Regions from separate parts of the Streptomyces sp. NPDC053673 genome, predicted to be linked through region 3. Evidence: riboswitches for the same ligand, from Rfam matches in the RefSeq annotation. Region 3 holds a riboswitch; each other region holds the start of a gene.
The links. Region 3 has a riboswitch for cyclic di-AMP ahead of ACZ6ZQ_RS02075 (M23 family metallopeptidase). Riboswitches for the same ligand answer to the same signal wherever they lie in the genome.
Positions count from the first base shown of each region.

Region 1 (7,341 bases), on a different contig from region 3:
GCGGCGCGCAGCGCCGCGGCCAGGACCTCACCGTCGCCGGATTCCGTGACGCCGTTGTCCCCGACCCAGGGGATCGCGTTGACGACCACCGCGTCGCACGCCTCGTCCCGAAGCGCTGCCACCAGCGCGTCGCAGAAGTCCTGCGGCGTCGCCTCCGTCGTCAGGTCGCGCGGCGGCAGCGGCCGCAGCCCCTCCGTGAGGCAGGCGTCGTACGTCAGCAGGCCGAGCGACTCGGAGTTGCCGAGGATCGCCACCCGCGGGCCGGCGGGCAGCGGCTGCCCGGCCAGCAGCAGCCCCGCGTCGACGAGTTCGGTGACCGTGTCCACCCGGATGACGCCCGCCTGCCGTAGCAGCTCCGCCACCGTCTCATGGGGAATCCGCGTCACCGGCACCGCGTGCCCGGGCGGCGCGCTGCCGCTGTGCCGCGCGCCCTTGACCACCACGACCGGCTTGACCGCCGCCGTACGCCGGGCGAGCCGGGTGAACTTCCGCGGGTTGCCGATCGATTCGAGGTAGAGCAGGACGACGTCGGTGTCCTGATCCTCGTACCAGTACTGCAGGAAGTCGTTCCCGGAGACGTCGGCGCGGTTGCCGGACGAGATGAACGAGGACAGCCCGGCACCGCGCCGGTGCAGCCCGCTGAGGAGCGCTATGCCGATCGCACCGGACTGGGTGAACAGCCCGATCCGCCCGTGCGCCGGGCTCTCCGGCGCGAGCGACGCGTTCAGCCCGACGGCGTCCGCCGTGTTGATGATCCCGAACGCGTTGGGCCCGATGATCCGCATTCCGTAGGAGCGGGCCTGCCGCACCAGTTCCCGCTGCCGATCGAGTCCTTGCGCACCGCTCTCCGCGTACCCGGCGGCCAGCACGACCAGGCCCTGCACCCCGTGCTCGCCGCAGTCGGCGACGACCTCCGGCACTCGTTCGGCCGGTACGGCGACGACCGCGAGGTCGACAGGCTCGCCGGTCTCCGCGACGATCTGCGCGACCGATCGGAAGGCGGGCACGCCGTCCAGCTCGTTCATGTCCGGGACGAGGGCGCGATTCACCGCGTACGTTCGCCCGGTGTACCCGGCTTCGAGCAGATTGCGCAGCACCGTACGGCCCACTCCGCCGGGCGCTCGGCCTGCCCCGATCACGGCCACCGACCGGGGCGCGAGCAGCCGCTGCACCGACCGCGCCTCGGCCCGCTGCTCCCGCGCGCGCTGCACAGCGAGCGACCTGGCCGTCGGTTCGAGGTCGAGTGTGAGATGGACGGACCCCTCCTCGAAACTGCGCTTCTGTGTGTACCCGGCGTCCGTGAAGACCTTGATCATCTTGTTGTTCGCGGGCAGCACCTCCGCCGCGAACCGCCGGATGCCCCGCTCCCGTGCGACCGCCGCGATGTGCTCCAGCAGGGTGGACGCAACGCCCCTGCCCTGGTGGGCGTCCTGCACCAGAAAGGCGACCTCGGCCTCGTCGGCGGGCGCCGACGCCGGCATGCCGTCGGCGTTGATGCGGTCGTAGCGGACGGTCGCGATGAACTCGCCGCCCACCGTCGCGGCGAGTCCCACCCGGTCCACGTAGTCGTGGTGAGTGAACCGGTGCACGTCCTTCGCGGAGAGCCGCGGGTAGGGCGCGAAGAAGCGGTAGTACTTCGACTCGTCCGAGACCTGCTCGTAGAAGCTGACGAGCCGCTCGGCATCCTCGGTGGTGATGGGCCTGATGCGCGCGGTGCCACCGTCACGCAGCACCACGTCGGCTTCCCAGTGGTCGGGGTACGCGTGATCCGACGGGGTCTGCATGGGGCAAGAGTACGGCCAGGACACCGGTCGCGAACCCGGATGCGCCGGGGCAGGCTGGGGGCACCCCCAGAGGGCCGGCCGGCGGGCGCACCCGGACCGGAGGCCGGTTCGGGAGCACTCCGCAACCCATGAGAGACTGGTCTAGACAACCGCTGAGACTTCGAAGGGCAACACCATGGCTGAGCGCCGCGTCAATGTCGGCTGGGCCGAGGGCCTGCACGCCCGCCCCGCCTCCATCTTCGTTCGTGCCGCCACGGCCTCCGGCGTCCCGGTGACGATCGCCAAGGCCGACGGTGCACCGGTCAACGCCGCCTCGATGCTCGCCGTGCTGGGCCTGGGCGCGCAGGGCGGCGAGGAGATCGTGCTCGCCTCGGACGCGGACGGCGCGGACGCCGCCCTCGACCGTCTGGCGAAGCTGGTCGCCGAGGGTCTCGAGGAGCTCCCCGAGACCGTCTGAGTCCCCCTCGAATTCGCGGCGGAGCCGCGGCCCTGAATTATCGGGCCGCGGCTTCTTCGTTTATCCGCGCATCCGTCACCAGGGCAGCGAAGAACAGGCCACCCATAAATAGCTGCTCTTTGTATACGGCGCTTTTGTTAATTTCCGTCGCCTGTCGTGTTTACAGAGTGTTGCGAAGCCCTCACGCCCACCGGGATGCGCAACCGGTGCGCGCTCGTGGCCCGCTCGGCGTGCATCGAGGTGAGCGCCCGGGCCCGCTCGGCGTCGCCGCGCGCCACCGCGTCCACGATCGCGCCGTGCTCGGCCCAGGACTCGACCGGCCGGGCGGGCGGCTCGACGGAGTACATCCAGGCGATCTTGTGCCGGAGCTGGGTGAGAAGCGCGGTGAGCCCGGGGCTGCCGGATGCCTGGGCGAGGGTCTCGTGGAACCACCCGCCGAGCGAGCGCAGATCCTCGCCCTGGCCCCGCCGGGCCCGCTCCTGGCCCAGTCTGACCAGGCCACGCAGCACCTTGAGATGGGCCTCCGTGCGCCGCTGGGCGGCCCGCGCCGCGCCCAGCGGCTCCAGCAGCATCCTGATCTCCAGCAGGTCGACGGCCTCCTGCTCGGTGGGCTCGGCGACACACGCGCCCGCGTGCCGGCGCGTGACGACGAAGCCCTCCGACTCCAGCGTGCGCAGCGCCTCGCGCACGGGGACGCGTGATACGCCGTAGCGGCGCGCCAGCTGCTCCTCGGTGAGCCGGCTGCCGCGCTCGAAGACACCGGAGACGATGTCGTCGCGGATCGCCGTGCATACCGAGCGCGCAGGAATGCGCATACCGAACCTCCGCCTTAATTCGCGCGAAACCCAGTCGAGCGACGCCTGTTCAGTGACTCTATTGCAGCGGGCCGGAATTTCGGATGGCAAACGAGAATCCGTGGATATCTTTTGGCCTGAATACGCCGAAGGCCCCGGCTCGATCCGTACCGAGCCGGGGCCTTCGTCATGCGCGAGGGGTCGTCCGAGGGGTCATACGCTGACGCCGTGCGAACGCAGATACGCGACCGGGTCGATGTCCGAGCCGTAGTCGGGGCTCGTGCGGGCCTCGAAGTGGAGGTGCGGGCCGGACGAGTTGCCGGTCGACCCGGAGAGGCCGATCTGCTGGCCCGGGGTGACGGTCTGGCCGACCGAGACGCCGATGGACGAGAGATGGCCGTACTGGGTGTACGTGCCGTCGTGCATCCGGATCACGATGTTGTTGCCGTACGCACCGCCCCAGCCGGCCTCCACGACCGTGCCCATGCCGACGGCGACGACCTGCGTGCCGGACGCGGCGTGGAAGTCGACGCCGGTGTGGCTGCCGGAGGACCACTGCCCGCCGCCGGCGTGGTAGCTCGTGCTGACGTACGAGCCGGCGACCGGGAGGTTGTAGGACATCAGCCGCTTGCGCTCTGCCTCGCGGGCGGCGCGCTCACGGGCCTCGCGGGCCTCCTTGGCGCGGGCCTCGGCCTTGCGCTTCGCCTCGGCCTCGGCCTTCGCCTGGGCGGCGGCGAGGGCGGCCTCCTCCTGCTGGGCGGCGGCCTGGGCGTCGATCTGCTCGGCGAGCGAGTCGTCGACGGCGATCGCCTGGGTGAGGCCGGTGTCCTCGGTGGGAGAGCTGTCCGCGTCGGCGGCGAGCGCCGGGGAGGCGAGGGTTCCGATGACGCCGGTGGTGGCGAGGGCCGCGACCGATGCGACACCCGCGCTCTTGCGCGACAGCCGGCTCGGACCACGATGCTTCCCGGTGGCACGGGTGAACGCCATGTAGTGGCTGATCCTTTCCTTCCTTCTCGCCTACCGGGTTAGCTGACGGGTTCGGAGCAGGAAGGTCTCCTACGGGCCCCTCCGCACGGATGCGAAGGCGTCCGATTCACCCCAGGGGGACGTGTGGGTCCCCGGCTCCCCAGGCTCGCGCCCGACGGGGACTCGGCGATGGCTGACCGATGCCGCGGGTGCGGCTGGTGCAACTGGCGGACAGCGCAAAAGACGCTAAGCCGATCTTCGTTCAATCACCAAACAGACACGCCGTTTTGTAGTGCACGCCACAGGGCAGACACCCCGCCTCTCCAATAAAACGGACATAGGGGAAGGCCCCGTTGGCGTGTGGCCAACGGGGCCTTCCCGGTCCGCCGGATCGCCCGGCGGTCAATCAGCCCGTGACAACGGTCACTTCACCGATTCCGAGGGCCTTGACCGGCTCCTCGATCTCGGCGGCGTCCCCGACGAGGACCGTGACGAGCCGGTCCACCGGGAAGGCGCTGACGGCCGCGGCCGTCGCCTCGACCGTGCCGGTCTCGGCCAGGCGCGCGTACAACTGCGTCTGGAAGTCGTCCGGGAGGTGCTGCTCGACCTGGTCGGCGAGCGTGCCCGCGACGGATCCCGCCGTCTCGTACTTCAGCGGGGCGACGCCCACCAGGTTCTGTACGGCGACATCGCGCTCCGCGTCCGTCAGTCCCTCCGCGGCGAGGGTGCGCAGCACCTTCCAGAGGTCGTCCAGCGCCGGGCCGGTGTGCGGGGTGTCGACGGAACCGCTGATGGCCAGCATCGCGGCGCCCGTGGCCCCTCCCGGGGACGTGGGGGCTCCGGAGCGCAGCACCTGGCCGAAGGCACGCACTCCGTACGTGTATCCCTTCTCCTCGCGCAGGACGCGGTCCAGGCGCGAGGTGAGGGTGCCGCCCAGGCAGTACGTGCCGAGGACCTGGGCCGCCCAGACCTGGTCGTGCCGGTCCGGACCGATCCGGCCGATCAGCAGCTGCGTCTGGACGGCGCCGGGGCGGTCGACGATGACGACGCGGCCGTTGTCGTCGGCGGTGATCGGCGGCACGGGACGGCTCTCGGCCGCGTCACCGGTCCAGTCGCCGATCGTGTCCGCGAGCACGGCGTCCAGATCGACACCGGAGAGGTCACCGACGATCACGGCGGTGGTCGCGGCGGGCCGGACATGCGCCTCGTAGAAGGCGCGGACGGCGGCGGAGTCGATCCGCTCGACGGTCTCCTCGATGCCCTGGCGGGGCCGCGACATCCGCGAGGAGGCCGGGAAGAGCTCCTTCGAGAGCTCCTTGGCGGCGCGGCGGCCCGGGTTCGCCGTCTCGTGCGGGATCTCGTCCAGCCGGTTGCGTACGAGCCGCTCGACCTCGCTGTCGGCGAAGAGCGGGGCGCGCAGCGCCTCGGCGAGCAGGCCGAGGGCCTTGGGGAGCCGGGAGACCGGCACCTCGAGGGAGACCCGGACGCCTGGGTGGTCGGCGTGCGAGTCGAGCGTGGCGCCGCACCGCTCCAGCTCCGCGGCGAACTCCTCCGCCGTGTGCTTGTCGGTGCCCTCCGAGAGCGCCCGCGCCATGATCGTCGCGACGCCGTCCAGACCCTCCGGCTCGGCGTCCAGGGGAGCGTCGAGGAAGATCTCGACCGCCACGACCTGCTGGCCGGGGCGGTGGCAGCGCAGAACGGTCAGACCGTTGTCGAGCGTGCCGCGGTCGGGAGCGGGGAAGGTCCACGGCTTGGCCTCGCCGGCCTGCGGCTGCGGATGGAAGTCCATGGTCACGGCAGCGTCGGTCACTGGTCCGCTCCCTCTGCGTCGTCGTTGTCCTCGGTGGCGTCAGCTGCTTGGACGGGCTCGTACACGAGCACCGCCCTGTTGTCCGGGCGCAGCTGAGCCTTGGCGACCGCCTGCACCTCCTCGGCGGTGATGTCGAGGACGCGCTGGACGGCGCTGAGCGCCAGCTGGGGGTCGCCGAAGAGCACGGCGTACCGGCACAGTTCGTCGGCGCGGCCCGCGACCGTGCCGAGACGGTCCAGCCACTCGCGCTCCAGCTGGGCCTGCGCCCGCTCCATCTCCTCGGCGGTGGGGCCCTCGGCGGCGAACCTGGCCAGCTCGTCGTCGACGGCGGCCTCGATGTCCGGCACCTCGACGCCGGCGGACGTCTTCACGTCCAGCCAGCCGAGCGAGGGCGCTCCCGCGAGGCGCAGCAGACCGAAGCCGGCGGCGACGGCCGTCCGGTCGTGGCGCACCAGACGGTTGTGGAGCCTGGACGACTCGCCTCCGCCGAGCACGGTGAGCGCCAGGTCGGCGGCGTCGCACGCGCGCGTGCCGTCGTGCGGCAGCCGGTAGGCGGCCATCAGGGCCCGGGCCGGGACGTCCTCGCGGATCTCCTCGCGCAGCTGCTCCCCGATGATCTCGGGCAGCGTGCCGTCGCGCGGCGGCTGCTTGCCGTCGTGCAGGGGGATGGAGCCGAAGTACTTCTCGATCCAGGCGAGGGTCCGCGCCGGGTCGATGTCGCCGACGACCGAGAGCACCGCGTTGTTCGGCGCGTAGTACGTACGGAAGAAGTTCCGCGCGTCCTCCAGCGTCGCCGCGTCCAGGTCGGCCATCGAGCCGATCGGGGTGTGGTGGTACGGGTGGCCCTCCGGGTAGGCGAGCGCGGTGAGCTTCTCGAAGGCCGTGCCGTACGGAACGTTGTCGTAGCGCTGGCGGCGCTCGTTCTTGACGACGTCCCGCTGGTTCTCCATGGACTCGTCGTCCAGCGCGGCGAGCAGCGAACCCATGCGGTCGGCCTCCAGCCAGAGCGCGAGCTCCAGCTGGTGGGCGGGCATGGTCTCGAAGTAGTTGGTGCGCTCGAAACTGGTGGTGCCGTTGAGCGAGCCGCCCGCTCCCTGCACCAGCTCGAAGTGGCCGTTGCCCGGCACCTGCGCGGAGCCCTGGAACATCAGGTGCTCGAAGAGGTGAGCCAGGCCCGTACGCCCCTTGACCTCGTGGCGCGAGCCGACGTCGTACCAGAGGCAGACCGCGGCGACCGGGGTCAGGTGGTCCTCGGAGAGCACCACGCGAAGGCCGTTGGCCAGGCGGTGCTCGGTCGCTGTCAGGCCGCCGGAGCCGGCCTCAGCTGTGGCCGTGTGACCCATGGGCATGTCGTCCCTTCGATCGCGTTGCAGGATGTCCTGCCACTGTATGCAAGCGTGCTGACACCTGGCGAAGTTCCGGGTGCTTCCGCCGTCTGTACCGGGTCGCGGTCGGCCCTCTGTTCCGGGTCGCGGTCGGCGTTGTCAGCGGGACGGTCCACAATGGTCCGCGTCAGATCCCGTACATCAT
Region 1 covers NZ_JBVJKN010000035.1:11,532-18,872, reverse strand. The annotation lists gene ACZ6ZQ_RS32415 (bifunctional acetate--CoA ligase family protein/GNAT family N-acetyltransferase) at 1-1,784, opposite strand, end outside; gene ACZ6ZQ_RS32410 (HPr family phosphocarrier protein) at 1,960-2,241, shown strand; gene ACZ6ZQ_RS32405 (GntR family transcriptional regulator) at 2,379-3,056, opposite strand; gene ACZ6ZQ_RS32400 (M23 family metallopeptidase) at 3,249-4,022, opposite strand; cyclic di-AMP (ydaO/yuaA leader) riboswitch at 4,036-4,200, opposite strand; gene ACZ6ZQ_RS32395 (M16 family metallopeptidase) at 4,408-5,790, opposite strand; gene ACZ6ZQ_RS32390 (M16 family metallopeptidase) at 5,808-7,154, opposite strand.
Region 1: linked by a shared signal. The riboswitch ahead of ACZ6ZQ_RS32400 (M23 family metallopeptidase) and the one ahead of ACZ6ZQ_RS02075 (M23 family metallopeptidase) in region 3 are both predicted to bind cyclic di-AMP.

Region 2 (7,341 bases), on a different contig from region 3:
GCGAGGTCGCGCCGTTCATCCTCGTCGCCCCGCGCACCACGCTGATCGGCCGCTCGGACACGGGCTGCGCCAACATTCCGGGCAAGATCAACGCGGACTCGTGGCTCAGTGTCGACGTCCGCAAGATGGTCATGGACAACTTCCGCGCCACGCAGAAGCCCGGCGGCTGGGCCGTCGCCGGATACTCGGCCGGCGGCCACTGCGCGGCGAAGCTAGCCGTCGCCCACCCCGACCGCTACCGCGCCGGCGTGAGCCTGTCCGGCTACAACGACCCGGCCGGCGAGAAGGCCTCCCTCGCCGCCCACGACCCCGAGCTGCGCCGTGCCAACAACCCCCTGCGCATCCTGGAGTCCGCCAGGACCGCCCCGCGCACGGCGCTCTTCGTCTCCGGCGCCCGCGGCGACGGCTACGAATCGGGCCTTGCGCTCCGCGCCGCCGCCAAGTTCCCGACGAGTGTCGACGTCTTCGAGATCGGCGGTGCCCACGACACCGGCGAGTGGAAGCGCCAGGTCCCCGATGTCTTCCGCTGGCTGACCCGCCAGGTCACGTACGAACGCGGTCCGAACCCGTCGGCGGCGGGTCACTGACCCGGGCCGTGAGCACGGGCTGGTGGAACCCGCTGTGGACGCTCCGCGCGGGCGGGCGACGTTCCTCTGAAGACACTTCCCAGGAGCCGGGCACCACGGGGTGCGGTGCCAGGGGGCTCCGTCACTCCGGAAGAGTGAAGTCCGCCTTCTCCGCCACGCGCCGGTAGCCGATGCCCTCGTAGATGCGCTCGATGTCGGCGTCGCCCGGCTCCAGCCACACGGTGCGGATCCCGCGGGCGAAGGCCGCCGTGGTCAGAAACGCGGAGACCACGGCGCCGATGCCGCGCCGGCGGAAGGGGGCCGCCACGGCGAGGCCGGCGAGTTCGCTGAGGCCGTCGACCGGCACGGAGCAGCCGCCCGCGGCGACAGGGGTGCCGTCGAGCGCTGTGGCGAGGGCTGCGACGCCACCGTGCTCGGACGCCTCCCGGAGCCAGCGGATCTCCCCCTCCGCCGGCTCGCCCGTCCCGCCGTACGCGAGGTGCTGGACGCCGGCCGCGGCGACGTACTCCGCGAGTGCGGACGGCTCGGTGACGGTGATGCCGTCCACCGGCTTCGGCGCCCGGAGGTCACCGGGCGCGCAGGCCAGCAGAGGTGCGCGGTTGGTGACCGTGAACCCGGCCGCCAGCAGCGCGGATTCGGTGCCGGGAGCGGTGGACGGCAGGAACTCCAGCCGCGGCACCCGGTCCAGCTCCCGGAACAGCGCGACCAGCGCCTCGATGTCGGCGGCCGACGGGACCGCGCCCGCGTCGGGGATCGCGTAATTGGCGGGCGGAATCTCCCAGTCGGGGTTGTACCGCACCGTGAACGGGCCCACCCGCCGGTGGTCCGGAGAACGCAACGTCAGCGTGCGTGAGGAGTTCTGTATGTCATGGGCGATCGATTCCATGAAGCCGGGATGCTACGCGACCCGCGTCGCCCCCGCATACGGCATTTCGTCGATCGGCGCGATCCGGACCGGCGCCCCCGGACGCGGTGCGTGGATCATCCGGCCGCCGCCGATGTAGAGGCCCACATGGGAGATGCCGGAGTAGAAGAAGACCAGGTCCCCGGGGGCGAGTTGGGACCGCGGGACGCTCCGGCCCGCGTTGATCTGGGTGTACGTCGTGCGGGGGAGGGAGATGCCCGCGGCACGCCAGGCGGCCTGGGTCAGGCCAGAGCAGTCGTACGCGGAGGGCCCGGTCGCGCCCCAGACGTACGGCTTGCCGAGCGCTCCGTACGCGTACGCGACGGCCTGCGCGGCACGTGCGTTGGGCGCGGTGGCCGCCGGTGCGCCGGGGACGGTCCTGGTGGCGTCCCGGTCCGCGCGGCCCGTCGGTGTGCCGTCCTGGCCGTTGTACGCGGCGCGCTGTGCGGCGGTGAGCTGTGCCAGCAGGGCCTCGGCCGCCGCGAGCTTCTTCCGTATCGTCGTGCGATGCCGCGCCAGCTCCGCCTGCCGCTCCTGAAGCTCGGTGAGCCGCTCGCCCGCCTCGGAACGGACCTGCGCGATCTCCCTCAACTGCCGCCGGACCCCGGCGATCGCCGTGGCCTGCCGCTCCCCGGCGCGCTCCGCGAGCTCCGCGCCCACCAGGTAACGGGCCGGGTCGGAGCTGAGTACGAGCTGCACGGCGGGGTCGATGCCGCCGGCCCGGTACTGCGCGGTGGCGAGGGAACCCAGTGCGTTGCGGGAGGCGTTGAGCCGGTCCGTACGCCGTGCCGCTTCGTCCCGCAGCTCGTTCGCCGAGGCCTTTGCCGCGTCGGCCTTCTCCTTCGCGCCGTTGTACTTCTCGGTCGCCTCCTCGGCCTCTTCGTACAGTTTGTCGGCCTTGGCCCTGACCTCGTCCGGGGTGAGGAGCGGTTCGGCGTGCCCGGCCCCCTCGAAGGCGGTGGCGGCTGCCGCGCCGGCGAGCGCGAGGGTGGCGGAGAGGCGGGCGGCGGGGCCGTAGAGCGTGCGCTGCCTGGGTTTGCGGTGCGCTGCCACGAGGGAGCCAGTCCTTCCGTAGGGTCCGCCGGTACGGGTACCGGCGGCGGACCGCACAGGGGAGACGGTCCACCGCCGGCTCTTTCGGCGGGGGCGACCGGCTGCCGTCCGGGTACGGGACGGTGGTGAGGAGTCGGCCGCCTGGGGCAGGACGCTAAACCTCCGGGTGACGACACGGCGGCGTCCTGACCGGTATTGGTGGGAGATGGACCGGCCGGGGTCACTTTCGGACCGTACGGCTAGGCTCCGGTGCCATGGACGTACTCATCAATGTCTTCGTAGCCCTGCACATCATCGGTATCGCGGCGCTGCTCGGCGGCTTCCTGACCCAGATGAAGGCGATGGGCGAGGGGACGGCGCGCTTCACGCCCGCGATGCTGCACGGTGCGCTGACCATGCTGGTCACGGGCGTGGTGCTGGTGGGGCTGAATCAGGCGGACGACCAGCCGGTGAACAACCTCAAGATCGGCATCAAGCTCGCGTTGCTCGTGGTGATCCTCGCGCTGGTCTACGTCAAGCGGGACGAGGAGAAGGTGGACAAGGGGGTGTTCGCGACGGTGGGCGCGCTGACGCTGGCGAACATCTTCATTGCGACGCTGTGGACGTGATGCGCCCGGGGGCCCGGGGGCCCGGGGGATTCCGGGCGACCCGGGGGTTCCGGGGTCCGCGCCGGTCGGCCGAGCCCGAGCCGCTCATGCCGCAACTCCCCTTGGCCAATGGCCGGTTGCGGCGTGAGTCCCGCACCGGGCGGCGGCTTCCACCGGCGCTACTTCCGTAAGCGCGACTTCCGCAAGCCGGGCTTCCGCAAGCCGGGCTTCCGCAAGCCCGGCTTCCGCAAGTCTGCTCGGCACGCCCTCTAGGCGGGGCGGACGCTCCCGTAGATCGGCATGTAGTAGATCGACTCCTCGCGGACGTTCGTGCCCGGCTTCGGGGCGTGGATCATCATGCCGTCGCCGATGTAGATGCCGACGTGGCTGATGTCGTCGTAGAAGAAGACCAGATCACCCGGGAGGAGATCGTTCGTCGCCACCCGCTGTCCGACCTCCACCTGGTCCCAGGTGGTCCGGGGCAGATCGACGCCGGCCGCCTTCCAGGCGGCCTGGGTGAGCCCGGAGCAGTCGTACGAACTGGGGCCGGTCGCGCCCCAGACGTACGGCTTGCCGATCTGGGCGCGGGCGAAGGAGAGGACCTTCTCGGCCTTGGCCGCGTACGAGTCGGGGGCGGTGCCGGTACCCGTGCCCGTGCCCGTGCCGGTACCCGTGTCCGTGCCGGTACCCGTGTCCTGGTTCTGCGCCTGCTCCTGCTGCGCGCGCTCCTGGCGCAGCCGCTCCGCCTCCGCCTCGGCTTCCGCCTTGGCCTGTGCCTCGGCCTTGCGGCGGGCCTCTTCCTCCCGCTGCCGCTCCAGCGCCTCGAGCCGCGCCTTCTCCTCGGCGGTCAGCTCGGACAGCAGCGCCCGCGCCTCGGCGAGCTTCTTCTGGACGGTCTGCTTGCTCTCACGCAGCGTCTGCTGCGAAGCGGTCAGCGACTCCAGGCTCTTGGTCGCCCGCGCGCGCTGCTTCGCCGCCGCGGCCTGCTGGGTCTCGAAGTCGGCGATGGCGCTGCGCTGCTGGTCGGTCAGCCGGTCCATCAGCTGCGTCTGGTCGAAGTACGCCTGCGGGCTGTCGGCGAAAAGCAGCGCGGCGGTCGGGGCCACCGCACCCGTACGGTACTGGGCGGCCGCGTACGAACCGAGGGCCCGGCGGGACTCGTTGAGGGAGTCCGTGCGCTTGGCGACGTCGTCGAGGATCGTGTCCACCGCGCGGCGCTGCTTCTCGGTGGCCTCCTGCGCCCGGTTGTAGTCCTGGGTCGCGGAGCCCGCCTGCCGGTACAGGTCGTCGACCTTCTTCTGGACCTCTTCGATGCTCGGCTTCGGTTCGGCTGTCGCGTTCTGGGTCGAGAGCAGCGTCACGCCCGCGAGGGCGGCCGTCGTGAACCCGACGGCGGATGAATTCGTACGAGTGCGGCTGCGCGGCTTGCGATGCGACGCCAAGGCCGGCATCTCCTTCCGTGGACCGCCTACCGGGTTAGCTGTCGGGTTCGGACGGAACGGAAGGCTGTCCTACGGGCCGAGTGGAGTGCGGCCCGATTCACCCCAGTTGTACATGTCTGGTGGGTCCCCGGTTCCGAACTCCCCTGCGGGAGGCCGGATTCGGCGCAGGCTGCCCGATTGGCGTAGGTCGCCGTTGGCAGTACGGGCCGCCTGGGCGAGCAGGCTAGCCAAACTGTGGTGCTGCTGTGAAGGACGATGTTCGATATGCCCGATACATTTCCGTGACCTTGGCGTGTCGTGGCCGAGACGTGACAGTATGTGATCGGTTCCTGTGTGCGCTCCGGCACGGTGCGTGCTGCTGCTCGGGCACGGTCCCTGCTTCTGCTCGGGCAGCGAGAGGCGTTGCGCTCGGGCAAGAAGAGGCGTTCCGCTCCGGCACGGTGAGTGTGGTGAAGGCGGCGGCGGGCTGTCAGTGGGGCGGCCTAGACTCATAGAGCGATGAGCAGCCTCTTTGATGACAGCTTCCTGGCGGACCTCCAGCGCACCTCGGCCCCGGAGGAGCACCCGCCGCCCGAGCCCGACGAGCACGACGAGCACCCGCCCCACGAGGAGGTCCCGCACGACCTCTTCGAGGGCGCTTTCGACGCGCCTCCGGCCCGCGACGCGTACTACCGGGACGGGGCGCCGCGCCCCGCCGTGGACCCGGCCGCGCTGCTCGAGGGGCTGAACGAGCAGCAGCGTGCCGCCGTCGTGCACCAGGGCTCGCCGCTGCTCATCGTCGCCGGTGCCGGCTCGGGCAAGACCCGGGTGCTGACCCACCGGATCGCCCATCTGCTGGCGACCCGCCATGTGCACCCCGGCCAGATACTGGCGATCACGTTCACGAACAAGGCCGCGGGCGAGATGAAGGAGCGCGTGGAGCACCTCGTCGGCCCGCGCGCCAACGCCATGTGGGTCTCCACCTTCCACAGCGCCTGCGTCCGCATCCTGCGCCGCGAGAGCAAGAAGCTCGGCTTCACGTCGTCGTTCTCGATCTACGACGCCGCCGACTCCAAGCGGCTGATGGCCCTGGTCTGCCGTGATCTGGACCTCGACCCGAAGCGCTACCCGCCGAAGTCCTTCAGCGCCAAGATCTCGAACCTGAAGAACGAGCTGATCGACGAGGAGACCTTCGCCGACCAGGCCGCCGACGGTTTCGAGAAGACGCTGGCCGAGGCCTACCGGATGTACCAGGCGCGGCTGCGCGAGGCCAACGCGCTGGACTTCGACGACATCATCATGACCACCGTCCATCTGCTCCAGGCGTTCCCGGACGTCGCCGAGCACTACCGGCGCCGGTTCCGCCATGTCCTCGTCGACGAGTACCAGGACACCAACCACGCCCAGTACACGCTGGTCCGCGAGCTGGTCGGGACGGGGTACGAGGACCTGGAGCCGGCCGAGCTGTGCGTCGTGGGCGACGCCGACCAGTCGATCTACGCCTTCCGCGGTGCCACGATCCGTAACATCCTCCAGTTCGAGGAGGACTACCCGGACGCGACGACGATCCTGCTCGAGCAGAACTACCGCTCGACCCAGACGATTCTCTCCGCGGCCAACGCCGTCATCGAGCGCAACGAGAGCCGCCGCCCCAAGAACCTGTGGACGAATGCGGGCGCGGGCGCGCAGATCACCGGCTATGTCGCCGACACCGAGCACGACGAGGCCCAGTTCGTCGCCGACGAGATCGACCGGCTGACGGACGCGGGCAGTGCCAAGGCCGGCGATGTAGCGGTCTTCTACCGGACGAACGCGCAGTCCCGTGTCTTCGAAGAGATCTTCATCCGCGTCGGCCTGCCCTACAAGGTCGTCGGCGGCGTGCGCTTCTACGAGCGCAAGGAGGTCCGGGACGTGCTGGCGTACCTGCGGGTGCTGGCCAACCCGGAGGACAACGTCCCGCTGCGCCGGATCCTGAATGTGCCCAAGCGCGGCATCGGCGACCGGGCGGAGGCGATGATCGACTCCCTGGCGCTCAGGGAGAAGATCACCTTCCCGCAGGCGCTGCGCCGCGTCGACGAGGCGTACGGCATGGCGGCCCGCTCCGCCAATGCCGTCAAGCGCTTCAACGTACTGATGGAGGAGCTCGGGACGATCGTCGAATCGGGCGCCGGCCCGGCGACGGTTCTGGAGGCCGTCCTCGAACGGACCGGTTACCTGGCCGAGTTGCAGGCCTCGACCGACCCGCAGGACGAGACCCGTATCGAGAACCTGCAGGAGCTGGCGGCGGTCGCCCTCGAATTCGAGCAGGAGCGCGCGGAGCCCGGCGGGCGGGAAGGGGCGGCTGCGGGCACGCTGGCCGAGTTCCTGGAGCAGGTCGCGCTCGTCGCCGACTCCGACCAGATCCCCGACGAGGACGAGGAAGGCACCGGTGTCATCACGCTGATGACGCTGCACACGGCGAAGGGCCTGGAGTTCCCGGTCGTGTTCCTCACCGGCATGGAGGACGGCGTCTTCCCGCACATGCGCGCGCTCGGCCAGACGAAGGAGCTGGAGGAGGAGCGCCGCCTCGCGTACGTGGGCATCACACGCGCCCGCGAGCGGCTCTATCTGACGCGGTCGTCGATGCGGAGCGCCTGGGGCCAGCCCGCGTACAACCCGCCGTCGCGGTTCCTGGAGGAGATCCCGGACGCGCATCTGCAGTGGAAGCGCACCGGCCCCATGGCGGCGCCCGCCGGCCCGACGTCCGGGATCACGTCTTCGCTCTCGTCGTCCCGGTCGCGCTCCGGCCC
Region 2 covers NZ_JBVJKN010000024.1:49,479-56,819, reverse strand. The annotation lists gene ACZ6ZQ_RS28130 (alpha/beta hydrolase) at 1-587, shown strand, start outside; gene ACZ6ZQ_RS28125 (GNAT family N-acetyltransferase) at 709-1,473, opposite strand; gene ACZ6ZQ_RS28120 (C40 family peptidase) at 1,486-2,544, opposite strand; gene ACZ6ZQ_RS28115 (hypothetical protein) at 2,799-3,152, shown strand; gene ACZ6ZQ_RS28110 (hypothetical protein) at 3,276-3,404, shown strand; gene ACZ6ZQ_RS28105 (C40 family peptidase) at 3,401-4,582, opposite strand; cyclic di-AMP (ydaO/yuaA leader) riboswitch at 4,581-4,748, opposite strand; gene pcrA (DNA helicase PcrA) at 5,072-7,341, shown strand, end outside.
Region 2: linked by a shared signal. The riboswitch ahead of ACZ6ZQ_RS28105 (C40 family peptidase) and the one ahead of ACZ6ZQ_RS02075 (M23 family metallopeptidase) in region 3 are both predicted to bind cyclic di-AMP.

Region 3 (7,341 bases):
GGTCGCCCTCGCGGACCATCCTCCAGAACTCGGCGCCGTCCGCCGGGTCGGTGAGCGGGATGTTGAGGTTGCGCACACCGGGCAGTTCGACGTCCGGGCCTTCCAGCTTCTGGTCCGCGGCATTGCGGAAGTCGAAGATCGTGTGGAGCCCGAGCGAGGCGAGGAAGGCGGCGTCGCTGTCGGTGGCGTGCGCGAGATGACCGCTGCGGAAGAGCCGCCCGTGCCGCACCTGGCGCCCGTCAACGGTCGGCAGTCCGCCCACGTCCCGGAAGTTGCGCACCCCGGACAGCTCGGGTTCGGTCGACGGGATCTGCGGCAGCTGCTGCGTCACGGTGGCTCCTCCGTGTCTGCGGTCGGCGCTCGCCGACAATGGCGCGTTCCTGACCATACGACATCGATTCCTCAGGCAATCATTTCGGCTCCGCCGGAAGGGCTGTGCCGCAGGCTCACCGGGTTCTGGTGCCATCGCTCATCCTGTCCAACGGCGCGCTCGCGCTGGATCAGCCGATTCCGCTTGGCGGCCTCATCGACGGTCTCGCCGAGGACCACGTGCCGATGCATGCCCAACAGCTTCTGGACCTTCGCATCGCCGTCCCTGGGCGCGCCTCAAGGCGGCTGCAAGGCCGTTGCCTCGATGATGGATCGCGCGCGATGATGTGCGGACGTGTGAGAATTTGAGGGGTCGGGATGATCGAGGCGATGGGCAGCGGTCGCATCTGGGTTCTGTCCGGCATCACGAGCAGCTATGCGCTGTTCGTCACCGACCGGGACGAGCTCCTCCATCTGCACTGGGGGCCGCGCATCCGCCCGGCCGACGCCGAGGACCTCGCCTCCCGACCGCTCCCGCCCTACTGGCCGTTCGAGTCGCCACTCGACGGGCACGAGGAGTATCCCGTCGAAGGCGGCCCCCGCTTCGTGCGGCCCGCGCTCTCGGTCCGTACGGACGAGGTCCGAGGCACCGAGTGGCGCTTCGACGACGGGCTGGTGGATGACGGCGGCGACGAGCTGCGGCTGTGCTTCAGCGACCCCGTGCACGGCCTCGCGCTGACCCTCCACTACCGGATGCGGGACGGTTCCGATGTGATCGAGCGCTGGGTCAGCGTGGCCCATGCCGGAGACGGTCCCGCACTGGAGCTGCTGCGCGCCGACGCAGCCGTCTGGACGCTGCCCCGCCGCGACCGCCGCCGGCTCTCCCAGCTGCACGGCCGCTGGGCGGCCGAGTCCCTGCTCGTACGGTCCGAGCTCACGTACGGCGAGAAGGTGCTCGGGTCGCGCCGCGGGCACACCGGGCACCAGCACCTGCCCTGGGTCGCCGTCGACGACGGGGAGGCCACGGAGGAGCACGGGGAGGTGTACGGCTGCGCGCTCGGCTGGTCGGGATCATGGCGGATCGCCGTTCAGCACCTCCCCGACGGCCAGGTGCAGATCAGCGGCGGCGCCGGCTACGACGACTCCGGACTGCTGCTCCTCGCGCCGGGTGAGTCCTACACCTCGCCCGTGTTCGCCGGGCTGTGGACCGACGGAGGATTCGGGGCTGCCAGCCGGGCCTGGCACGCCTGGCAGCGCGCCCATGTCATTCCGGACGCCAGGGCCTCCCGTCCGGTCCTCTACAACTCGTGGGAGGCCACCGGCTTCGACATCTCGGAGGAGCAGCAGCGGGCGCTGGCCCGCCGGGCCGCGGCGATGGGGGTGGAGCTCTTCGTCGTGGACGACGCCTGGTTCGGGAAGCGGACGAGCGACCGGGCCGGGCTCGGGGACTGGACGCCGAACCCGGACCGCTTCCCCAAGGGGCTGAAACCGCTCGCCGACGACGTGCACGCACTGGGCATGCGGTTCGGGATCTGGGTCGAGCCGGAGATGGTCAATGCCGACAGCGATCTGTACCGGGCGCACCCGGACTGGGTGCAGCACCACCGCGGCCGCACCCGGACCGAATTCCGCAATCAGCTGGTGCTGAATCTCGCCCGCGCGGATGTCCGGGACCACCTCTGGGAGCAGCTGGACCGGCTGCTGTCCGCGGCCCCCATCGACTATGTGAAGTGGGATTTCAACCGCTGCTTCACGGACGCGGGCTGGCCGGGGGAGCCGTACCCGCAGAAGCTGTGGGTCGAGCACGTCCACGCGCTGTACGCCCTGCTGGACCGGCTGCGGGCCGCGCACCCGGCCGTGGTCTTCGAGTCCTGCTCGGGTGGTGGCGGCCGGATCGACCTGGGGATTCTTTCCCGGACCGACCAGGTGTGGACCTCCGACAACACCGATCCGCTGGATCGTCTGGCCATCCAGTACGGCTTCGGCCAGCTGCATCCGGCCCGGGTGATGGCCGCATGGGTCACCGACAGTCCGAATGTGCAGCTCAACGGGCGGATCAGCTCGCTGAGGTTCCGTTTCGTGAGCGCCATGGCCGGGGTGCTGGGCATCGGCGGCGACCTCACCGGATGGAGCGAGGACGAGCTGACCGAGGCACGCGGCTGGGTGGAGCTCTACAAAAGGATCAGGCCGGTCGTGCAGCACGGTGATCTCTATCGGCTGCGGCCGCCGGAGGGCGGGCTGAGCGCCGTGCAGTACGTGCGTGGCGACGAGGCCGTGGTCCTGGCATGGCTGCAGGCCCAGCACTACGGTGAGCGGCCCCCGTGCCTGCGTCTGCGGGGCCTCGAACCGTCGGCGGCGTACGAGTGCCTGGACACCGGTGTCGTTCACCGGGGCTCCGTCCTGCTCCACCACGGGCTGCACACGGGTCTCCACGGTGATCTTGACGCGACGGTGATCCGGCTGCGGCGCCGCTGACCGCGCCCGGGTCCGGTCAGCACCTGGGCGGAAGCCCTGGGCGGCCGATTCGTGAACTCCCGGATTTCGCCGTGCACTTGGTGGGTGGCCTCGCAGCGTCTGCTTGCCGAGCCAGCTGCGGAGCAAAAGGGGCAATATGGGTGAGTAGGGTGAATCGCCCAACAAGGGGTGGGTGACGTACCCCTTACCCGTGTATGCAGTTGGCGCCAAACGGGCCTAATGGTCGATCTGTCCGTATTCGCCAGTTTCGGGTAACACGCCCGAGTTAAGGGGTAGATGGGCTCAGGTCCGTGAGCGGGATCATATCTGTGACGTTCTGTGGCGATGCCGGACATGTGAACTCCCTTGTTATGAAGGAAATCGAAGATCCGGGATTTACGCAGCGTGACCGGGAAATCCAGGTTGAAATCAGGCGGAAGGGTTCCCGGCGAAATTGATGGCTTGTTCGCTCCGACCCGGCTCGCTTACGGTCACCGCAATCCGGTCGGAACGCCTAATCCTGCCGCCGTCCGGAATATCGCACCCACCCACGTGTGGCAGGAGCGGGGGACCCAGGTAGTACGCCGTTCCGGGATCCCGGACGGCTCGGGGTGAAGTCGCGCGCCATGCGTGGCCGGGCATCTCCAGTCCGAACCCGACAGCTCACCTCGCAGGCGGCGGAGAGGAATTCGCCATGCCCGGTAAGGGTAAGCATCGCCGTCCGAGGACCAACCCGATCACGCGTGGATTCGTCGCCGCCGGAACGGGCGGGGCCGCCATCGCACTCCCGCTCATCGGCGCCTTCGGTGCGCACGCCGCCGAGAAGTCCGCGCCCTCCGCCGCCCCCGGGCGCATCGCAGCCGTCGCCAAGAAGTCCGTCGCCCCGCAGGCGCCGAAGGCCCCCAAGGCGCCTGCGACGTACACCGTCGTGGCCGGTGACTACCTGTCGAAGATCGCCCAGGAGCAGAGCGTCAGCGGCGGCTGGAAGAAGCTGTACGCCGACAATCGCGCCGCCGTCGGCGAGAACCCGTCGCTGATCCACCCGGGGCTCAAGCTGGCCCTCGGCGGCAAGGCGAAGGTCCAGGGCAAGGCGAAGGTCGAGAGCGAGGCGAAGCCCGAGCGGAAGGCCAAGGCTCCGGCCAAGAGCGAGAAGCCGTCCGGTTCCTCCGAGCGTGCCTCCCGTACCGCTGAGCGCCCCAAGGCTGCTCCGGCCGCCGCCGAGGCTCCCGCCACGAACGCCGCCGCGCAGACCAGTTTTTCCGGCTTCTTCGCGCCGGTCCGTGGCGGCATCAGCACCGCGTACAAGACCGCCGGTTCCATGTGGTCCAGCGGTTACCACACCGGTGTCGACTTCATCGCCGCCACCGGTACGTCCGTGAAGGCCGTCGGCCCGGGCACCGTCGTGTCGGCCGGCTGGAGCGGCGCGTACGGCAACGAGGTCGTCATCAAGCACAACGACGGCACGTACTCGCAGTACGCCCACCTCTCCCAGCTCTCCATCGCGTCCGGCGAGAGCGTCACCGGCGGGCAGCAGATCGGCCTCTCCGGCTCCACCGGCAACTCCACCGGCCCGCACCTGCACTTCGAGATCCGGACGAGCCCGAGCTACGGCTCGGACATCGACCCGCTGGCCTACCTCCGCCGGCACGGCGTCTCGATCTGACGCGACGTCCGTACCTGACACGGCGTCTCTCCGTCCGCCGGCCCCGCACCATGGGGCCGGCGGACGCGCGCGTTCCGGCCCCGGCCGGGTATTCCCGCTTTGCGGAAAACTGACCGGGTGGCCTATATCACCCCGCGTCAACCCCTCCCTACGGTGGCGTAAGTCACTTCCCGCGAGGAAAGATGTCTCGACGTGGCAGACGCTTCGCGATCAAGAACAAACAGCGCAATCGGGTCCTATGCGGCGATCGGTGACAGCTTCACCGAGGGCGTCGGCGACCCGGGACCTGAGGGACAGTTCGTCGGCTGGGCGGACCGGCTCGCGGTCCTCCTGGACGACCGGGTACCGGAACACACCTTCCGCTACGCCAACCTCGCCGTACGAGGCAGGCTCCTCGACCAGATCGTCGAGGAACAGGTCCCGCGGGCGAAGGAACTCGCCCCCGACCTGGTGACGTTCTGCGCCGGCGGCAACGACATCATCCGGCCCGGAACCGACCCCGACGACGTCGCGGAACGCTTCGAACGGGCCGTCGCCGACCTCACCGCCTCCGTCGGCACCGTCATGGTGACCACCGGCTTCGACACCCGCGGCGTACCCGTGCTCCGCCATCTGCGCGGCAAGATCGCCACGTACACCGCGCATGTCCGCGCCATCGCCGACCGCTACGACTGCCCCGTACTCGACCTCTGGTCGCTCAAGTCCGTCCAGGACAGGCGCGCCTGGGACGACGACCGGCTGCATCTCTCGCCCGAGGGCCACACGCGCGTCGCGCTCCGTGCCGCCCAGGTGCTCGGCATCGACGTGCCGGCCGACCCGGACCAGCCGTGGCCGCCACTGCCGCCGCGTGGCACGCTCGAAGTCCGCCGCGACGACATCCTCTGGGCGCGCGAGTACCTCGTACCGTGGATCGGCCGACGGCTGCGGGGCGAATCATCCGGCGATCATGTGGAGCCGAAGCGCCCGGACCTGCTTCCGCTCTGAGCGTTCCCCGCCCCCGCGGCAGTGCCTGCGACGGGGGAGCCCGTGGCGGGGGAGCCCGTGGCGGGGGAGTCCGTAGCGGGGATCCGCTCCAGCACCCCGCCCGCGAACACGTCGTACAGCGGCAGCGATTCGAGATGGACATAGCCGATGTGGCAGTCGCACACCGCGAGCGGGCAGGCACGGGGGCGCAGCGCCGCCCGGTACGAGCCGTCATAGAGATTGCCGAGCTCGGCCCGTACGAAGTGGCAGCGCCGCACCGTCCCGTCGCCGTTCACCGAGATCACGGACTCGCCCGTCCGGCACGGCAGGCCGGCCGAGCGGTGTGGACGGCGGCTGTACGGGAAGAGCGGGTCAAGGGCGTGTGGCGGCCGCGGGCGACCGTCTTCACGTGGGTGCCAGATCCTCGACCAGGCCCTCCTCCGCTGAACAACACGGTGTCCCCGCTCGCGCAGCCGAGCCGATCATCAGCATCAGGCTCGTCCACTAGGAACGACGTACGGCGCCGTCGAGGCGCTGCTGAAAAGCGGGCCCGGTCGCGCGGGTAACCATCGAGACCAGGCAGCGCAGCACGAATGCCGTCAGCAGCTTCACGCCAGTCGTGGCACGCATACGCCACACTCGCCGCCTGGAGCTGTGCCCGCGTCGGGGTGAGCCAGTACAGCCAGCCCGGACGGTCACTCTCCTCGGGGACGCGCGCAGCATGCCTGAATGCCTCGTCCGACAGACGCCGCGAGCGGTCTCGTTCGCCCACCGCGGCCGCCGCGATCGCCGCCTCATGGGCCGCCACTGCGGCTGCCCCGGAGGAAGTGCCCGGGACCCGGCGAGCAGCCTCGGCCGTCCGCAGCGCCCGCAGCGGGTCACCGCTCTGCCGACAGTAGAAGGCTCTCACACGCTGGACCCACGACGACATGTCCATGTGGTCGCCGTCAACGGCCCACCCATGGGCCACATCCAGCCAGCCGAGCGCGGAACCCACCTGGTTGTGCTGCCAAGCCACCCACGAGAGCCAGTGCGCGTGTTCGGCGGCCAGCAGCATCAGTCTGTCGGCGGCTGTGCCGGCGGTTCCCGGGATCAGTCTCGTGATGGCGTCCAGCTGGGAGCGTACGACTGCCCAGAGATCGGCTCCGCCGACCTCGTCTTCGGCGCGGCGCTGCGTCGCCAGGACCTCGCCGATCCAGTCGGCGGTGCGTAGATCGGCCCGCCCAGTTCGGTGGCCGTGGGCGATTCGCTCGCGCAGTTCCGGTGACGGCTCCCAGTTGCCGTAGGTGGTGCTCTGCCCCGCCTCGATCAGCTCTGGTGGCACCCGTAGACCTTCAGCGATCCGGGCCCTTACCGCGTCTGACTTCACCTTCCTGCGGCCGGACTCGATAGCCGAGATGTGGGGCTGCGGCATGCCGACCAAGGATTCGAGTGCTTGCTGGGTGAGGCCGGCGGCGCGCCTGTACTCGCGGAGGACAGCAGCCCAGTCACCGCGCGCCCATGCGGCGCGCAACCTGACGTCTGTCCAAGGTGCCCGACCAGCCATGCGCGAAATATACGCCCGCTGCGCGCTGGGCCGTATGAGACCGGCGGCACATCAATCCCACGATGAGGGGCGTCAGATACCGAGTTCGGGTCGGAGAGACGCATGAGTGACACACATACCCCTTTGTCGCGCTGGGCGGCTCGGCCGCCGTGCACATACTGCACGGTCTTCCCCCTGGAGGGCCTCACCGTCGCGTACACCACCCGCTCCAGCGATCGCCGCGGCCTCGGTGACATCGCCGTCGTCGCCGTCACCGACCCGGACACCGCCAGGGGCGACCATCTCTGGCGTCTGGCGCAGAGCATGTACGCCACCCCGCCCACCAGCCAGCAGCAGGCCCGATGGATCCTCACCCAGGCCACCCGCAGCCGCATGGTCAAAGCCCCCGCTTACCAGGATCTGCGCG
Region 3 covers NZ_JBVJKN010000001.1:467,451-474,791, forward strand. The annotation lists gene ACZ6ZQ_RS02060 (tyrosine-protein phosphatase) at 1-331, opposite strand, end outside; gene ACZ6ZQ_RS02065 (hypothetical protein) at 436-678, shown strand; gene ACZ6ZQ_RS02070 (alpha-galactosidase) at 688-2,784, shown strand; cyclic di-AMP (ydaO/yuaA leader) riboswitch at 3,295-3,453, shown strand; gene ACZ6ZQ_RS02075 (M23 family metallopeptidase) at 3,458-4,426, shown strand; gene ACZ6ZQ_RS02080 (SGNH/GDSL hydrolase family protein) at 4,619-5,410, shown strand; partial or broken gene ACZ6ZQ_RS02085 (STM4011 family radical SAM protein) at 5,371-5,769, opposite strand; gene ACZ6ZQ_RS02090 (helix-turn-helix domain-containing protein) at 5,691-6,935, opposite strand; gene ACZ6ZQ_RS02095 (hypothetical protein) at 7,038-7,341, shown strand, end outside.

Region 4 (7,341 bases), on a different contig from region 3:
CGCCTCCCCTATTACTTACGGCTGTTGCTCACGGCCATTACGTACGGCTGTTACGTACGGCCACTGCTCACGGCCTCGTGGTCACGTCCTCTTACGTACGTACGTCCCCGGACACGGTACGGGACCGCGGCCGGGGACGTACGGAGGCTGGTGCTTTACGCCGGTCAGCCCTTGAAGCGGGGGAAGGCGCTGCGGCCCGCGTACACCGCCGCGTCGTCGAGGATCTCCTCGATGCGCAGCAGCTGGTTGTACTTGGCGACGCGCTCGGAGCGGGCCGGGGCGCCGGTCTTGATCTGGCCGCAGTTGGTGGCGACGGCCAGGTCGGCGATCGTGACGTCCTCGGTCTCACCGGAGCGGTGGGACATCATGCACTTGAAGCCGTTGCGCTGAGCCAGCTCGACGGCGTCCAGGGTCTCGGTCAGCGAACCGATCTGGTTGACCTTGACGAGCAGGGCGTTGGCCGCGCCCTCCTCGATGCCGCGGGCGAGGCGCTCGGGGTTGGTGACGAACAGGTCGTCGCCGACCAGCTGCACCTTGGAGCCGAGCTTGTCGGTGATGGTCTTCCAGCCGTCCCAGTCGTCCTCGAAGAGCGGGTCCTCGATGGAGACGAGCGGGTACGCGGCGACGAGCTCCGCGTAGTACTCGGTCATCTCGGCAGCCGAGCGCGACTTGCCCTCGAACTCGTAGTTGCCGTCCTTGTAGAACTCGGAGGCGGCGACGTCAAGCGCGAGCGCGATGTCCTTGCCGGGCGCGTAGCCGGCCTGCTTGACGGCCTCGAGGATGAGGTCGAGGGCCTCACGGTTGGAGCCGAGGTTCGGGGCGAAGCCGCCCTCGTCGCCGAGGCCGGTGGACAGGCCCTTTTCCTTCAGGACCTTCTTGAGGGTGTGGTAGACCTCGGTGCCCCAGCGCAGGGCCTCGGAGAAGGACTCCGCGCCAATCGGGGCGATCATGAACTCCTGGATGTCCACGTTGGAGTCGGCGTGCGAGCCGCCGTTCAGGATGTTCATCATCGGCACCGGGAGCAGGTGCGCGTTGGGGCCGCCCAGGTAGCGGAAGAGCGGAAGGTCGGAGGCCTCGGAAGCGGCGTGCGCGACGGCGAGTGAGACACCGAGGATGGCGTTGGCGCCGAGGGAGGACTTGTCCGGGGTGGCGTCCAGGTCGAACATCGCCTGGTCGATCAGACGCTGCTCGGTGGCGTCGTACCCGACGAGCTCCGGGCCGATCTGCTCGATGACGGCGAGGACGGCCTTCTCGACACCCTTGCCCTGGTAACGGTTCTGGTCACCGTCGCGGAGCTCGAGGGCCTCGAACGCACCGGTGGACGCACCGGACGGGACGGCAGCACGGCCGGTGCTGCCGTCGTCGAGGCCGACCTCGACCTCGACCGTGGGGTTGCCTCGGGAGTCCAGGATTTCCCGGGCTACGACGACGTCGATGGACGGCACGAGCATCTCCTTCTGGGATGTGACGCTGAATGTGACGTATGCGAAGCAGGTGCAGCGCAGGTCGGTGCAGGGTCGCTTTGGCCTTGCGACACGAGCCTATCCGGCTCGCGGGCATCGGCCAGCCGGTGCCCGCCCCATGGGACGAAAAAGGGCACGAAACAGACAGAAACCCCGGCCCGGCGTGTACGGGGGGAAGGCGCGCCGGGCCGGGGAGCTTGGGGACGGGGGCTGGGAGCGGGGGGACGGGGGTGCGTACGACCGGTGGTCCGCCGGGTCCACCGGGTCCACCGGGTCCACCGGGTCCACCGGGTCCACCGGGTCCACCGGGCTACGGGTACCCGTAGGGGACTACGGAAGTCCGTCGAGGACTACGGAGCGCCCGGTCCGGGTCGGGGGAATCCCGGACCGGGGCCGGCCCCGGGTCCGGGTCGTCAGCTCAGGTGGAGCTTCTGGCCCGGGTGAATGACGTCCGCGTCGGCGATGACGTCCTTGTTCAGGTCGAACAGCTTCTTCCAGCCGCCCTTGACCTTCTTGGTCTCGGCGATCTTGCTGAGGGTGTCGCCGGCCTTGACCGTGTACTCGCCGTCGCCCTTCTTGAAGCCCTTCGCGGGGGCCGGGGCGGCGGAGCGCTCGGAGCGGGTGGTCGGGACCTCGGCGCGCTTCGGGGCGGGGGTCTCGGCCTTGGGGGCGGCCGGGGCAGCCGGGGCGGAACCGGTGTACGCGGCGTTGGACAGGCCCACGCCGCAGTTCGGCCAGGCACCCTTGCCCTGGCCCGCCAGGACCTTCTCGGCGATCTCGATCTGCTGGGCCTTCGACGCCTGGTCGGCGGTGGCGGCGTAGGCGGTGCCGCCGTACGCGGCCCAGGTGGAGGCCGAGAACTGCAGGCCGCCGTAGAAGCCGTTGCCGGTGTTGATGGACCAGTTGCCGCCGGACTCGCACTGGGCGACGGTGTCCCACTCGGAGGCGGTGGCGGCGGACGCGGTGCCGGTGGCGATCAGCGGAGCGGCGATCGCGACACCGGTGACACCGGCGAGCGAGGCGATACGGGCGGACCGCCGGAAGACGGTCGGGCGACGGTGCTTGCCCTTGCCGGAAAGCAGCATGGAGTTTTCCCCTCACCGACGCCTACGAGGTGAGCTGTCGGGTTCGGGCCAAGTGAGTTGCCCGGCCACGCGACTTGCGCGCGGCTTCACCCCAAGCCGTTCCCTCCCTCATCGGGCCGGTCCGGCACTTACCTTGGGTCCCCCGCTCCTGCCTTCGGCGCTTGCGCGTCGACTGTTCCCGTCGTCCGCCGGCAGGATTCGGCGTGCGGTCGTCGGGGCCCGCGATGGCGAGCAGTCCAGACCGTAAACGCACTTCTCCCCGATGTTCAAAGACGAACATCGGGGAGAAAACAGGCTTATTTGACTCGTAGAGATGTCCGTTTTTGCAGGTGAGAGGCGTGATGACCGGAGTTGACCGACAAGACACACCAGTTGACAGGAAGAGACTCATGTCTCACTTGCACAGAACCGGACATAAGGCAGCGAATTACTTCTTCAACTGCCCCTGATCCAGACCCAGATCGAGGCTCTGGCCAGGCAGGATGAGGTCGGCGTCGGAGCCGACGACCTCTCGGTTCGCCTCGTAGAGCGCGGGCCAGCCGCCGGGCACCTTTTCCGCGTCCGCGATCGACGACAGGCTGTCGCCGGGGAGGACGGTGTACCCATCTCCCGTAGCGGCACCCTCTCGTGCCGATCCGTCACCTCGTGAGGCATGACGACCGTATTCGCGCTCATCGCCCGAATTGTCTGCCTCGTCCTCGTTGTCGGCGGGGGCGCCGCGATGCTTGCCGGAGCCGGTGTCCGTGCCGGCGCCAGCGGCGGCGTCACCATCGCCCGCCGCGTCCGGGTCCTTGCCGGAACCGCTCGCGGAGCCGGCCGGGACGGACGGCTGGGCAGTCGGGGTGGACGGCTCGGCGTCCGGGGCGGACGAGGTCGGGGCTGAAGGCTTGGCGTCGGCGTCGGCGTCCGGCTCGGGCGCCACGTCCGCCCCGTCACCGAACGACGGGCTCTTGGCGCCCCCACCCTGTGCGGCGGGAGTGGAAGCGGCGCCGTTCCCGGGCTCGGTACCGTCCTGCACGAGACCGGCGATCTCCGAGCAGTTCGGCCAGGCCGCCGGCCCCTGGGCGGCGAACACCATCTCGGCGACCGAGATCTGCTGGGCGCGGCTGGCGAGGTCGGCGCGCGGCGCGTACGCCGTGCCGCCGTAGGCCTCCCAGGTCTCCTGGGTGAGCTGCAGGCCGCCGTAGTAGCCGTTGCCGAGGTCGGCGCTCCACATGCCGCCGCTCTCGCAGTCGGCGACGCGGTTCCAGGTGGTGGAGTCGGCGGCGGAGGCGGAGCCCGCACCGAGCAGCGGGATGGCGATGGCCGATCCGGTCACCCCTGCCGCGACGATGAGAGCGGGGGCCTGACGGGGGCGGCGGTGTCGACCGTTCCCGGAGCGCATGCGGTGTGCCTTCCGTGTGACAACAGAAAACTCCTGAGTCCGCCGAGTCGGTTGAATCAGCGAAGACCCCGAGTCGGGGTGAACGTAGCCGCACTCGCGCGTCAGTCACAAGTCGATGCAGCGGAGATCACGTAAAAGTCACAGTCCTGACGGAGCGTCAGTTCAGTGCGGGCTCCGCGGGGGCGTGAACTCAACGGGCAGAGTGCGCAATCCACGCATAATGAGCCCGCCACGCCACCGCAATTCGGAAGGATCGACTGCAAGCCGCAAGTCGGGCAGTCGCGCCAGCAGCGTCGCGAGCGCGGTCTGCCCCTCCAGACGCGCGAGCGGCGCGCCGAGGCAGTAGTGGATGCCGTGTCCGTACCCGAGGTGCTGATTGTCCCGGCGGCCCAGATCGAGCGTGTCGGCATCGGGGAACCGGTCGGGGTCACGGTCGGCGGAGGCGAGGACGACGAGGACGGGGTCGCCCGCGGCGATGCGCTGCCCGCCGAGAGTGAGCGGTTCGGTCGCGAACCGCCAGGTGGCGAGCTCGACGGGCCCGTCGTACCGGAGCAGCTCCTCGACCCCGGTGGCGAGCAGCCCGCTCTCGCCGGCCGCGAGGGAGGCCTGGAGACGGTGGCGCTGCTCCGGGTTACGAAGCAGGGCATACACGCCGTTACCGATCAGATTGACGGTGGTCTCGAACCCGGCGAAGAGGAGGATGAAGGCCATGGCGGCGGCCTCGTTCTCGGTGAGGTGCTCGCCGTGGTCGGACGCCTTGATGAGCCCCGAGATCAGATCGTCAGCCCCTTCTTGCCGAAGGCCTTCGCGCTTGCGGTGGATCAGCTCGGCCAGATAGCCGCGCATCTTCTTCACCGAGCGCGCGACCCCGCCCCGCGGCCCGCCGCCATGACGGATCATCATCCCCGCCCAGTCACGGAAGTCGTCCTGGTCCTCGCGCGGGACGCCGAGCATGTCGCAGATGGCGTAGATGGGGAGGGGGAACGCGAACTCGTGGATGAGGTCCGCCTCCCCCCGTGCGGCGAATCCGTCGATGAGACGGTCCGTCAGCTCCTGTACGCGCGGGGCGAATTCGGCGACCCGGCGCGGGGTGAACGCCTTCGACACGAGACGGCGCAGCCGGGTGTGGTCGGGCGGATCGATGTTCAGCAGATGCGTCATCAGCTCCGCCTTGCGCTCACCCGGGATCCCCGTCTTCCCCTTCGCGTGCGCCGGCTCGTCATGATGCGCGGGATTCTTGCTCAGCCGCTGATCCGCGAGCGCCTGCCGCGCGTCCGCGTACCGGGTCACGAGCCACGCCTCGACGCCGCTGGGGAGGGCGGTCCTGTGTACGGGGGCGTGCTCGCGGAGCCAGGCGTAGGCGGGGTAGGGGTCGGTGGCGAACTCCCAGGTGAAGAGTTCGGGGGCGGGTGTATTGCTCACGCCTCGACGTTATCCGGACCGTCCGGGTTCTGGCCTGGGGCCTTCTCGGCGCCGTGGCGGCCCGGCCTCCGCCTGGAACGCGGCTCGCGCCGCGGATCCCACCGACGCGTCCGTGACCATCGACTCGACGAGAACGGTCGCCCCCGATGCGGCCGGTGCCGCCGACTCCGCTTCCACAGAAGCAGATCACTCGGCCGGCTTGGCCTCCGCCGCCAGGATGGCGTCCCGGTAGGCGCGGGCCGCGGCCCGCAGCGCGGCCTCCGGGTCGTGGCCCTCGGCCTCGGCCCGTACGGCCATGGCCAGCAGTTCGTAGCCGATGCCGTGGTCACCGGCGGCGGACGGCAGCTCCACGTCCAGTCCGGCCGTCCGCACGCGTGAGGCGAGCTTCGCCGCGAGCGCCAGCCCGGGCTGGCCCAGCGGGATGCCGTCCGTCACCGAGTCGCGCTGCTTCTCGACGGCCTTCGTGCGGAGCCAGTGCTCCTTGACGTCCTCCGGGGTCTCGGCGTGGGCGTCGCCGAAGACGTGCGGGTGGCGGTGGATGAGCTTGTCGACGATCGTGCCGGCCACGTCGTCGATCGAGAACGGCTCGTCCCCGTCCTCGGCGCGGCCCTCCTGTGCGATGCGTGCGTGGAAGACGACCTGGAGCAGTACGTCGCCGAGTTCCTCGCGCAGCTCGTCGCGGTCTCCGTCCTCGATGGCCTCGACGAGTTCGTAGGCCTCTTCGATGCCGTACTTGGCGAGGCCCTTGTGGGTCTGCTGCGAGGACCACGGGCACTCGCGGCGGATCCGGTCCATGACCTGGACGAGGTCGAGGAGACGAGCGCCCGGCAGGTCGTAGGAGCCGGGGAGCAGCTCCAGGTCGGGCATCCGGACCCGGCCGGATCCGGCCATGCGGGCGAGGCCGTCGGTGAGGGGCTGGTCGCCCTCGCCGGACGGCAGGACCACCACGGTCCGGCCGCCGGCGGCCGCGTCCACCAGTTCCTGGGCGGCCGGCGCGGCGATCTCGACGTCGATGCCCGCCTCGCGCAGATAGGGCAGCTGCGGATTGCCGGGGTCCGCGCACAGCACCCGGTCCGCGGCGCGCAGCGTCTGCCAGGCCGGCCAGGACAGCAGTCCGGGCGCGACGCGGTGGCTGGCGGTGAGCAGGACGATACGGCCGGGCTCGACGGGGGCTTCAGCGTTCACCCCTCGACCCTACGTCCCCCGGGGAGCCGGTCAGGCCCCGGCCTGGACCGCCTGCGGCTCCTTGGTGACCTGGGTGATCCACGGGGCCTTGTAGTCGCCGAGCTGGATCTTCGTGTCGTCCCAGGTGCCGTAGCGGGGGTTCACATCGATGTCGAGGCCCTTCGACGCCTCGGTGAGCGCGGCGCCGACCTTCTGCTGTCCCTGCGGGGTGCCGAGGTCGGCCCCGAGGGCCTGGGCGAGCTTGGTCAGCAGGACCTCCTCACGGACGGCCTGGTCGATCTGGCCGGGGGCGACACCGCGCTGCTGGAGCAGCATCGCGGCGAGCTGCTCCTCACCGCCGGACTGCTGCACCGCGGCCGCCCGCGCCTCCTGGATCTCCTTGCGGGAGACGGTGACACCGGCCTCGTCCGCGGCGTGCTCCAGGATCCGGTCGAGGATCATGCCGTGCAGCTTGGCGCGGCTCAGCTGCCCCGTGTTCTTGATCAGCTGTCCGGACTCGGGCGACGCCTGCTGAGCCGTCCGTACGTCCTTGACCTCGGACTGGAGCGCCGACACCTCGATCCGGTCACCGCCGACGACGGCCGCGGCGCCCGGATGGGCCTCGTTGCCACAGGCGGCGAGCAGGGGGCCCGCGGCGACGAGCGCGGCGGAGAGGGCGAGCGCGGTGCGACGGCGGCGGTGCAAAGGGGCCTCCCGGCGTGCGGTGGTGATTGTGACGCGGTGCACAAAGACCTTGCGATGATCGATGGTAGGCAGTCGGCGTGGCGCAGGCCACTACTTCGAGGCCACTGATTCGGTCAAC
Region 4 covers NZ_JBVJKN010000002.1:556,417-563,757, reverse strand. The annotation lists gene eno (phosphopyruvate hydratase) at 165-1,445, opposite strand; gene ACZ6ZQ_RS05755 (transglycosylase family protein) at 1,877-2,548, opposite strand; cyclic di-AMP (ydaO/yuaA leader) riboswitch at 2,553-2,718, opposite strand; gene ACZ6ZQ_RS05750 (transglycosylase family protein) at 2,976-3,866, opposite strand; gene ACZ6ZQ_RS05745 (cytochrome P450 family protein) at 4,095-5,354, opposite strand; gene ACZ6ZQ_RS05740 (nucleoside triphosphate pyrophosphohydrolase) at 5,541-6,539, opposite strand; gene ACZ6ZQ_RS05735 (SurA N-terminal domain-containing protein) at 6,570-7,223, opposite strand; gene ACZ6ZQ_RS05730 (GtrA family protein) at 7,314-7,341, opposite strand, start outside.
Region 4: linked by a shared signal. The riboswitch ahead of ACZ6ZQ_RS05755 (transglycosylase family protein) and the one ahead of ACZ6ZQ_RS02075 (M23 family metallopeptidase) in region 3 are both predicted to bind cyclic di-AMP.